2 regions of the Dactylosporangium sp. CA-139066 genome follow, and region 1 is predicted to be linked to the other one. Evidence: riboswitches for the same ligand, from Rfam matches in the RefSeq annotation. Region 1 holds a riboswitch; the other holds the start of a gene.
What was found. Region 1 has a riboswitch for glycine ahead of gcvP (aminomethyl-transferring glycine dehydrogenase). Riboswitches for the same ligand answer to the same signal wherever they lie in the genome.
Positions count from the first base shown of each region.

Region 2: it holds a riboswitch for glycine, as region 1 does, so the genes downstream of both, gcvH (glycine cleavage system protein GcvH) here and gcvP (aminomethyl-transferring glycine dehydrogenase) in region 1, are expected to answer to the same signal.

Region 1 covers NZ_JBNJNH010000001.1:7,118,834-7,123,714, forward strand. Annotated here, with positions in the region: gene gcvP (aminomethyl-transferring glycine dehydrogenase) at 8-2,839, opposite strand; glycine riboswitch at 2,907-3,005, opposite strand; partial or broken gene ACQEVU_RS32730 (nucleotidyltransferase domain-containing protein) at 3,039-3,692, shown strand; gene ACQEVU_RS32735 (nucleotidyltransferase domain-containing protein) at 3,744-4,487, shown strand; gene ACQEVU_RS32740 (hypothetical protein) at 4,484-4,657, shown strand; gene ACQEVU_RS32745 (class I SAM-dependent methyltransferase) at 4,654-4,881, shown strand, end outside.
Region 2 covers NZ_JBNJNH010000001.1:1,783,170-1,788,050, reverse strand. Annotated here, with positions in the region: gene ACQEVU_RS08230 (L-serine ammonia-lyase) at 177-1,535, opposite strand; gene gcvH (glycine cleavage system protein GcvH) at 1,535-1,906, opposite strand; glycine riboswitch at 1,939-2,038, opposite strand; glycine riboswitch at 2,039-2,128, opposite strand; gene ACQEVU_RS08220 (FtsK/SpoIIIE domain-containing protein) at 2,216-3,478, opposite strand; gene ACQEVU_RS08215 (ROK family transcriptional regulator) at 3,553-4,737, opposite strand.

The DNA of each region.
Region 1 (4,881 bases):
CCCGCCGTCACTCTTCGTAAGCAGAGGCCGGCGGGCACGCGCAGACCAGGTTGCGGTCCCCGAAGCTGTCGTCGATGCGGCGCACCGGCGGCCAGTACTTCGCCTCGCGGGCCGACGGGCTCGGGTACGCGGCAAGCGAGCGCGGGTAGGCGTGCGCCCACTCGTCGGCCGTGACCACCGCCGCGGTGTGCGGCGCGTTCGCGAGCGGGTTGTCGCCCGCGGGCCACTCTCCCGCCACGACCCGGTCGATCTCCGCCTTGATCGCGATCATCGCGTCGCAGAAGCGGTCCAGCTCCCCCAGGTCCTCGCTCTCGGTCGGCTCGACCATGAGCGTGCCGGAGACCGGGAACGACATCGTCGGGGCGTGGAACCCGTAGTCGATCAGCCGCTTCGCCACGTCGGCGACGCTCACGCCGCTGGCCTTGGTGATCCCGCGCAGGTCGAGGATGCACTCGTGGGCCACGAGGTGCTCGGCGCCGCTGTACAGCACCGGGTAGTGCTCGCGCAGCCGCGCCGCGACGTAGTTGGCCGCCAGCACCGCGGTCGCCGTCGCCTTGCTCAGCCCGTCCGGGCCCATCAGCCGCAGGTACGCCCACGGGATCGGCAGGATCCCCGCCGAGCCGAACGGCGCGGCCGACACCGGCCCGACCGGCGCGTCGGCGGCCAGGAACGGGTGCGACGGCAGGAACTTCGCCAGGTGCGCCCGCACCGCGACCGGCCCGACGCCGGGACCGCCGCCGCCGTGCGGGATGCAGAAGGTCTTGTGCAGGTTGAGGTGCGACACGTCGGCGCCGAACTGGCCCGGCTTGGCGTAGCCGAGCAGCGCGTTGAGGTTGGCGCCGTCGACGTAGACCTGCCCGCCGGCCTCGTGGACCTTGGCACAAAGATCGGAGATCCCGGTTTCGTACACCCCGTGCGTCGACGGGTACGTCACCATGATCGCGGCGAGCCGGTCGCGGTGCTGCTCGATCTTCTTCTCGAGGTCGGCGAGGTCGACGTTGCCGAGCTCGTCACAGGCGACGACGGCGACGCGCATGCCGGCCATGACGGCGCTGGCCGCGTTGGTGCCGTGGGCGCTGGACGGGATCAGGCACATGTCGCGCTCGGTGTCGCCGCGGTCCCGGTGGTACGCCCGGATGGCGAGCAGGCCGGCGAGCTCGCCCTGCGATCCGGCGTTGGGCTGCAGGCTCACGGCGTCGTAGCCGGTCACCTCGGCCAGCCAGCGCTCGAGGTCGCCGATCAGCCGCCGGTACCCCTGGGTCTGCGACGCCGGCGCGAACGGGTGCATGTTCGCGAACTCGGGCCAGGTGATCGGCTCCATCTCGGTGGTCGCGTTGAGCTTCATCGTGCAGGAGCCCAGCGGGATCATGCCGCGGTCGAGCGCGTAGTCCTTGTCGGAGAGCTTCCGGAGGTACCGCAGCATCGCCGTTTCGGAACGGTGGCTGGAGAACACCGGGTGGGTCAGGTACGCCGACGCGCGGCGCAGCCCGCCCGGCACGGCGTCGGTGGTGTCGAGCGCGGTCACGTCGACGTGGGACAGCCCGAACGCGGCGAGCACGTCGCGCAGGTGGCCGAACGTCGTGGTCTCGTCGCAGGCGATGCCGACCCGGTCGGCGTCGATGCGGCGCAGGTTGATGCCGCGGGCGGCGGCCGCCTCGACGACCTGGCCGGCCTGGCCGGGCACGACGGCGGTGACGGTGTCGAAGAACGCGAGGTGCTCGGTGGTGACCCCGCCGGAGCGCAGGCCGGCGGCGAGCCGGGCCGCCATGTCGTGGGTGCGGGCGGCGATCTCGCGCAGCCCGTCGGGGCCGTGGTACACCGCGTACATGCTCGCGGTCACGGCGAGCAGCACCTGCGCGGTGCAGATGTTGCTGGTCGCCTTCTCGCGGCGGATGTGCTGCTCGCGGGTCTGCAGCGCGAGCCGGAGGGCCGGGGCGCCGCCGGCGTCCTTGGACACGCCGACGAGCCGGCCGGGCAGGGTCCGCTCGAGGCCCTGGCGGACCGAGATGTAGCCGGCGTGCGGGCCGCCGAAGCCCATCGGCACGCCGAAGCGCTGGGCGCTGCCGACGGCGACGTCGGCGCCGATCGCGCCGGGCTCGCGCAGCAAGCACAGGGCGAGCAGGTCGGCGGCGACGGTGACGATCGCGCCCCGCTCGTGGGCCTGCGCGACGAGGGCCTCGTGGTCGCGGACCACGCCGGACGCCCCGGGGTACTGCAGGTGCAGCCCGAAGAACTCGGCCGGGAGCTCCTCCACGGTCACGTCGGCGACACGCACCTCGATGCCGAGCGGCTCGGCCCGGGTCCGGATCACGGCGAGGGTCTGCGGCAGCGTGTCGGCGTCCACGACGTACACGTCGGATTTCACCTTGGACGAGCGGCGCGCGAGGGTCATCGCCTCGGCCGCGGCGGTGGCCTCGTCCAGCAGCGACGCCCCGGCGACCGGCAGCCCGGTGAGGTCGGCCACGACGGTCTGGAAGTTCAGCAGCGCCTCGAGCCGCCCCTGGCTGATCTCCGGCTGGTACGGCGTGTAGGCCGTGTACCACGACGGGTCCTCGAGGACGTTGCGCAGGATCACCGGCGGCGTGTGAGTACCGTAGTACCCGAGCCCGATCATCGACACGAGCGGCCGGTTGGCCGACGCGAGGGCTCGCAGCTCGGCCAGGACCTCCGCCTCGGACGCCGCGAGCGGCAGGTCGAGGGGCTGGTGCCAGCGGATCGAGCCGGGGATCGCGGCGGTCATGAGCTCCTCGACCGACTCGTACCCGACGGTCTTGAGCATGCGGGCCTGTTCATCGGCGGACGGTCCGATGTGCCGCGCAGCGAAACCAGTCATAGCCATACTCTCTGGTCGCGGGACAGGGGCGAACGGTGCGTTCCTCCCCCTCTGTCGCAGACTCCAGAGGTGCCAACCCGACGAGGTCCTTTTGCCTGAGAGGTTCCGGGGAGGAGTTGCCCCTTCGGCGCCACCGCCCGATCCGGGCGGCGATCTCTCCCACGCGGGTATTGCCGGCGTGCCTACCCTACCAACTGTGCAGGACTTGACCATCGTGGCGAAGCACACGATCTACTCGGCGATCGTCGGCTCCCGCGCCTACGGCCTGGACGGCCCCAGCTCCGACACCGACCGGCGCGGCGTGTTCCAGGCGCCGACGCCCGCGTACTGGCGCCTGGACAAGCCGCCGACGCACGTCGAGGGCCCGCTGCCGGAGCAGTTCTCGTGGGAGGTCGAGCGCGCCTGCACCCTCGCGCTGGCCGCCAACCCGACCGTGTGGGAGTGCCTGTCCTCGCCGCTGGTCGAGCACGTCACGGAGGCCGGCCGGGCCCTGCTGGACCTGCGCCCGGCGTTCCTGTCGGTCCGCGCCGCCCGCACGTACGGCGACTACGCCCGCGACCAACTGTCGAGGCTGACGTCGACCCGCGCGAAGACGGGCGAGGTCCGCTGGAAGCAGGCGATGCACATGGCCCGCCTGCTGCGCGCCGGCGCCCACGTCCTGCGCACCGGCGAGGTCCTGGTCGACGTCTCCGCCCACCGCCACGAGTTCCTCGCGATCCGCCGCGGCGAGCTGACCTGGGAGCAGTTCACCGCCCTGGCCGCCGACCTCGAGGCCGACCTGGCCGCGGCCGAGTCCTCGACCACGCTGCCGGCCGAGCCCGACCGGGCCGCCGTCGACGCGTTCCTGGTCGCGCTGCGCGCCGCGCCCCCGCCGGCCGGCCCCGCGTTCCTGACGCGCCCGCTGCCGAGCCTGCCCGACATCCCGCCGTGGGCCGGCGAGGTGGCCGACGAACACCCGTACCCGCTGGTCTTCGCCACGGTCAGCGGCGCCCACCTGTACGGCTTCGCCTCGGTCGACTCGGACCTGGACCTGCGCGCCTGCCACGTGCTGCCGCTCAACGAGGTGGTCGGCCTGCAGACCGGCCCGGAGACGGTCGAGATCGGCGGCGAGCGCGAGGGCATGGAGCTCGACGTCGTCAGCCAGGAGCTGGCGAAGTTCATCCGCCTGCTCCTGCGCCCGAACGGCTACGTCCTGGAGCAGCTGCTCTCCCCGCTGGTCATCCGGACGTCCGCGCTGCACGAGGAGCTCAAGTCGCTGGCACCGTTCTGCCTGACCCCGGAGCACGCCCGCCACTACCTGGGCTTCGCCGCGGGCCAGTGGCAGCTGTTCCAGAAGACGGGCGAGCTGAAGCCGGCGCTGTACACCCTGCGCGTCCTGCACACCGGCATCCACCTGATGCGCACGGGCGAGGTCCAGGCGGACCTGCGCGTGCTGAACACCCTGCAGTACGTCCCCGACCTCATCGAGGCCAAGAAGGCCGGCGAGCACGACCGCCTGCCCCCGTCACTGGTCGCCCCGGAGGTCCTGGCCGCGGACGTGCAGCGCCTGACGGCCGAGCTGGAGTCGGCCCGGGACGCCTCGAAGCTGCCCGCGTCCCCGTCGGCGGCCGAGGCGCTGGACGCCCTGCTGATCCGCACCCGCCTGGCCCGGTGACGATGCCCGGCGACTCCCCGGCGATGGTCCTGATCACCGGCATCCAGGCGGCGGGCAGGCCGGCCCTCGCCCAGGCCCTGCCCGACGAAACCCTGCCCGACGAGACCCTGCCCGACGAGACCCTGGCCGACGAGATCCTGGCCCGCGCCTGGACCGAGGCTGCCGTATGACGTCACGAACGGAGGCGATCCTCGCGTTCCACGCCGCGCTGGACGGCCCGTCGTGGCGCATCGCCGGCTGGGGCAGCGAGGAGCTGCAGCGCATCCGCTTCGAGGCCCTGACCCGCGCGTCCGGCTACCGCGGAGGCTCGGTCCTCGACTGGGGCTGCGGCCCCGCCGACCTCTACTTCCACCTGCGCGCCATGGACCTCCCCCTCTCGTACACCGGCGTCGAC
Region 2 (4,881 bases), 5.3 Mb from region 1:
GCACAGCTTCTCAGGCCCGCACACGCCCGCGCCGCCCGGCCTTACCCACCAACAGATAGCCGCATAACCGAAAAATCCGACATGTCCGTCACAAAGTGGCGGACATGTCGGATCCCGACCAGCACTCGATGTCCGTCACGGAGTGGCGGACATGTCGGATTCCGGGAAGATCCCGGTCAGCACTCGATGACCGTCACCGCCAGGCCGCCGCGAGCCGTTTCCTTGTACTTGACCGACATGTCGCGGCCGGTCTCGCGCATCGTCCGGACCGCCTTGTCGAGCGTGACGTGGTGTGCGCCGTCGCCGTTCAGCGCGAGCCGCGCCGCGTTGATGGCCTTCACGCTCGCGATCGCGTTGCGCTCGATGCACGGGATCTGCACCAGGCCGCCGACCGGGTCGCAGGTCAGCCCCAGGTTGTGCTCCAGACCGATCTCGGCGGCGTTCTCGACCTGCCGCGGGTCGCCGCCCAGCACCTCGCACAGGCCGGCCGCGGCCATCGCGCAGGCCGAACCGACCTCGCCCTGGCAGCCGACCTCGGCGCCCGAGATGGAGGCGTTGCCCTTGATGATGATGCCGACCGCCGCGGCGGCGAGCAGGAAGCGCACCACCCCGTCGTCGTCCGCGCCGGGCACGAAGCGGGTGTAGTAGTGCAGGACCGCGGGGATGATGCCGGCCGCGCCGTTGGTGGGTGCGGTGACGACCCGGCCGCCGGAGGCGTTCTCCTCGTTGACCGCCAGCGCGTACAGGTTGACCCAGTCGAGGACGTGCAGCGGGTCCGCGTCGGCGCCGGCGGACAGGTCGCGCAGCAGCGCGGGGGCGCGGCGGCGGACCTTCAGGCCGCCGGGCAGCACGCCCTCGGGGCGGGTGCAGCCGCGGGTCACGCACTCCTGCATGACCGACCAGATGTGCAGCAGGCCGGCGCGGACCTCAGGCTCCGAGCGCCACGACAGCTCGTTGGCCAGCATGACGTCGGCGATCGAGCGGCCCTCGCAGTGGGCGAGCAGTTCGGCGCCCGTGCCGAACGGGAACTTCAGCACGGCCTCGTCCGCCGCGACCGTGCCGCCGGGGCCGACCACGAAGCCGCCGCCGACCGAGAAGTACGTGCGCTCGGACAGGATCGAGCCGGCGGCGTCCCAGGCGTGGAAGCGCATGCCGTTCGGGTGCTCGGGCAGGGAGCGGCGGCGGTGCAGTACCAGATCGGCGTCCAGAGAAAACGGGATCGTCCTCGCGCCGTCGAGCAGCGCGATCCGGCCCGACTCGCGCACCTGCGCGAAGCGGGTCCCGGTCCGGTCGGTGTCCACGGTGGACGGTTCGGCGCCCTCCAGGCCCAGCACGACCGCGGGGGCCGAGCCGTGGCCGTGGCCGGTGGCGCCCAGGGAGCCGAACAGCTCGGCCCGGATGCGCTCGACCCGCGGGAGCAGGCCGTCCGAGTCGAGGGCGGCGACGAAGCGGCGGGCGGCGCGCATCGGGCCGACGGTGTGCGAGGAGGAGGGGCCGATGCCGACCGAGTACAGGTCGAACGCGCTCAGCGCCATCACGCGCCGCCGGTCAGGTCTTGATACGCGGCGGCGTCGAGCAGGTCCGGGGTACCGGTGAGGCGGAGACTGAACAGCCAGTTGGCGTAGGGGTCGGCGTTGACCAGGGCGGGATCCTCGGTGACGGCCGGGTTGACCGCCTCGATCACGCCGTCGGCCGGGGCGAGCAGGTCGCTGACCGACTTCGTGGACTCGACCTCGCCGCAGGGCTCGCCGGCGCGGACCTCGCGGCCGGGCTCGGGCAGGTCGAGGTACACGATGTCGCCGAGCGCGTCGGCGGCGAAGCGGGTGATCCCGACCCGCGGCACCGCGTCGCCGATCGCGATCCATTCGTGGTCCGAGGTGTACCGCAGGTGCGACGGAACGGTCACAAGAGGCTCCCTAAGAACGACCTGAGGGTGGGCCTCCCCGCTCTGTCATCGAATGCCTGAGAGCTTCACCGCCGGCGTGCGGCGGTTTGCACCGTGGGCGCGGGACGCGGCGTCCCGGCTTTTCAGAGTTGCCTGACCGCGGCGGTACATGGGCCTGAGAGATTCCCGGGGAGGAGTTGCTCCTTCGGCGTCCCAGAACGGGAGCTCTCCCGTCGCGGTTCGTGCGGCGATATGCGGTTGTCGCGGCGACGGTACCACGCTCAGGGCGCCCAGGGGCCGCGCCGGGCGCGGCCGCGCGGACGTGGTCGATTATGTGCGATCCTGGGGCGGCGGTGCGAGGTAGACGTGCAGCGCCGAGCCCGGCTCGGCGCCGGGGACGATGCCGTGGCCGGGCTCGTACGGCACGAGGGCGGCGGCGGCCGGCGAGACGAGCGAGTCGCGCGGGTCGATGCGCAGCTCGATGCGCGGGCCGGGCTCGTTCCAGCGGTGCGCGGTGACGACCAGCGGCATCCCCCGGCGGGCCATGACGCGCACGACGTCGTAGGCGTCGTCGTGCTCGCGCAGCCGGTCGGTGCCGTCGACGACGAGGAGCACGCCGCCGGGGTCGTCGGCGGCGAGGCGGGCGGCCTGGCGTACCGCATCCCGGTCACGCCCGCCGGCCACGGCCGCGACGTGCGGTCGCGACGCCAGGTCGGCGAGGTGGCCGGCCAGGTCGAGCACGGCGACCCGCACGCCGGCCGGGGCGAGTGCGGTGACCAGGTTGCGCACCGCGGTCGTCTTGCCCGACCGGGGCCCGCCGACGATGGCGAGGCCCTCCCCCAGGTCGACGACGAGGGGGTCGCGGCGGTGCTCGAAGGGCCGGTCCACGATGCCGAGCCGCACCCGCCGCCCGCCGTCGGGCCCGGCGTCCGGGATCGGCGGCTCGCCGGGCGGCGGCGTCCACAGCGGCGGCGCCCCGGCGGCCTCGAGCTGGATCTCCTCATAACAGGGGGTGGGCCGCAGCCACACGGGCGGCGCGTCGCCGGCGCGCAGCAGCGCCTCGCCGACGACGCCGAGCCGGTAGGCGTCGGGCACGCCGAGGAGGTCGCGCGACTGGCGTTCGCTGAAGGAGCGCATCGACGCGCGCAGGGTCAGATACGGGTCGACCGGGATCGGCACGTACCGGTTGTCGCCCACCAGCAGGTGCACGCCGAGCGGGGCGCCGTCGCGGGCGATCCGCGCGACGGCGGGGGCGAGCTCGGTGGCGCCGGCCAGCGTCCACAGCGCGACGAGCAGCCGGGGCCGCCGGGCTCCGGGGTCGCGGGTGCGGCGGGCGAGCTCGCCGAGCAGGACCTGGTTGAGGCGGCCGAGGAGGTACGGCGTGTCCGCCACGACGGTCGGCCCCAGGCGCCCGAACTGGTGCCCGTGCGGATCGGCGAGCAGGATCCGCAGCTCCTCCGGCGGGTGCTCGTCGCGCAGCGCGGCGATGAAGCCCCGCACGGACGCTTCGAGCCCGGCCCCGTCCGTGCCGCCGATCAGGACATGTGGTGTCGCGTCCAGATCGACGCGCACGGTTCCCCAGGTCGCCTGCATCTCACCGTTGTACGCGAGCGCCCGCCCCGGCCACCAGCGAGCTGCTTCTCCGGCCGAGCTCCTGCGGCCCGGGCTCAGCCGGCCAGCAGGGCCGAGACCTGGGGCGAGAACGTCGAGTGCAGCACGAGCGCCGCGCCGCCCACCACCGCGGCGTCGTCCCCGAGCGGCGACAGGGCCACGTCCACGTGGCGGATCCGGCGCGCGATCGCCCGCTCCTCCAGCGCCTCGACCACCGCCCGCCGGAAGTGCTCCTCCACCCGCCGGATGCCGTGGCCGCCGAGAATGATCAGCTCCACATCGACGATGTTGACCACGTTCACGGCGACCGTCGCGAGGCGGCCGGCGGCGCGGTCGATCACTCCGGCGGCGAGCTCGTCGCCCGCCGCGGCGGCCCGGCAGAGGGCCGCGTGGTCCACAGTGGACGGACGCCTCCGGAAGGCCGTCGTGAGAGCGCTCTCACCGCCGGCGGACAGCAGACGGTGAGCGTCGGCGACGAGCGCGGCGGGGTTGATGAGGCTCTCGAGGCAGCCGTGGTTGCCGCAGTAGCAGATTGGGCCACTCTCCGTAACCGAGGTGTGCCCGAACTCCGCGGCGTTCATCGAACCGCCTCGGTACACCTGATGACCGAGCACCAGGCCGCCGCCCACGCCGGTGCCGAGGAAGAAGTACGCGAAGTTGGCCACCCCCCGGCCCGCACCCGCCCAGCGCTCGCCGATCGCCGCCGCCGTGGCGTCGTTGTCCAGCGTGACCGGCAGGCCGGTGGCGTCGGCGACCATCTGCTTGAGCGGCACCCGGGTCCAGTCCGACAGCTGCGGCGGCGAGATGACCTCGCCGAGCGCCTGGTCGATCGGGCCGGGCGCGGCCAGCCCGACACCCAGCACCTGGTCACGTGGCACGCCGGCCTCGGCCAGGACCTCGTCGACCAGGCCGGCCATCGCCGCGGTGACCTTCGCCGGGTCCATGTCCGCCGGGGTCGGGCGGCGCGCGGTGACCAGCGGCCGGCCCTGCAGGTCGACGACCACACAGGTCAGCTCGACCGGGTCGAAGTGCAGGCCGACGGCCCGCCCGGCGTCGGGGTTGATGCGCAGGACGGTGCGGGGCTTGCCGCCGCTGGACGAGCGGGCGCCGTCCTCGCGCACGATCCCCTCGTCGATGAGCCGGCGCACGATGCCGGAGACCGTCTGCGGCGTGAGGCCGGTGTGCTCAGCGATCTCCACGCGGCTGGTGCCGTCGGTCAGCTGGATCTGATCCAGCACCACGGCCCGGTTGTATTGCCCGACCTTGGGGAGATTTGTCCCGACCTGCCGCACCCAGCCTCCCGCCTACGTACCGTTACCTACATGATGCCCTGCGCCGTTGACTTAGTAAAGCAATTGGATTTAGAGTCCGACACGCGCAGCTAA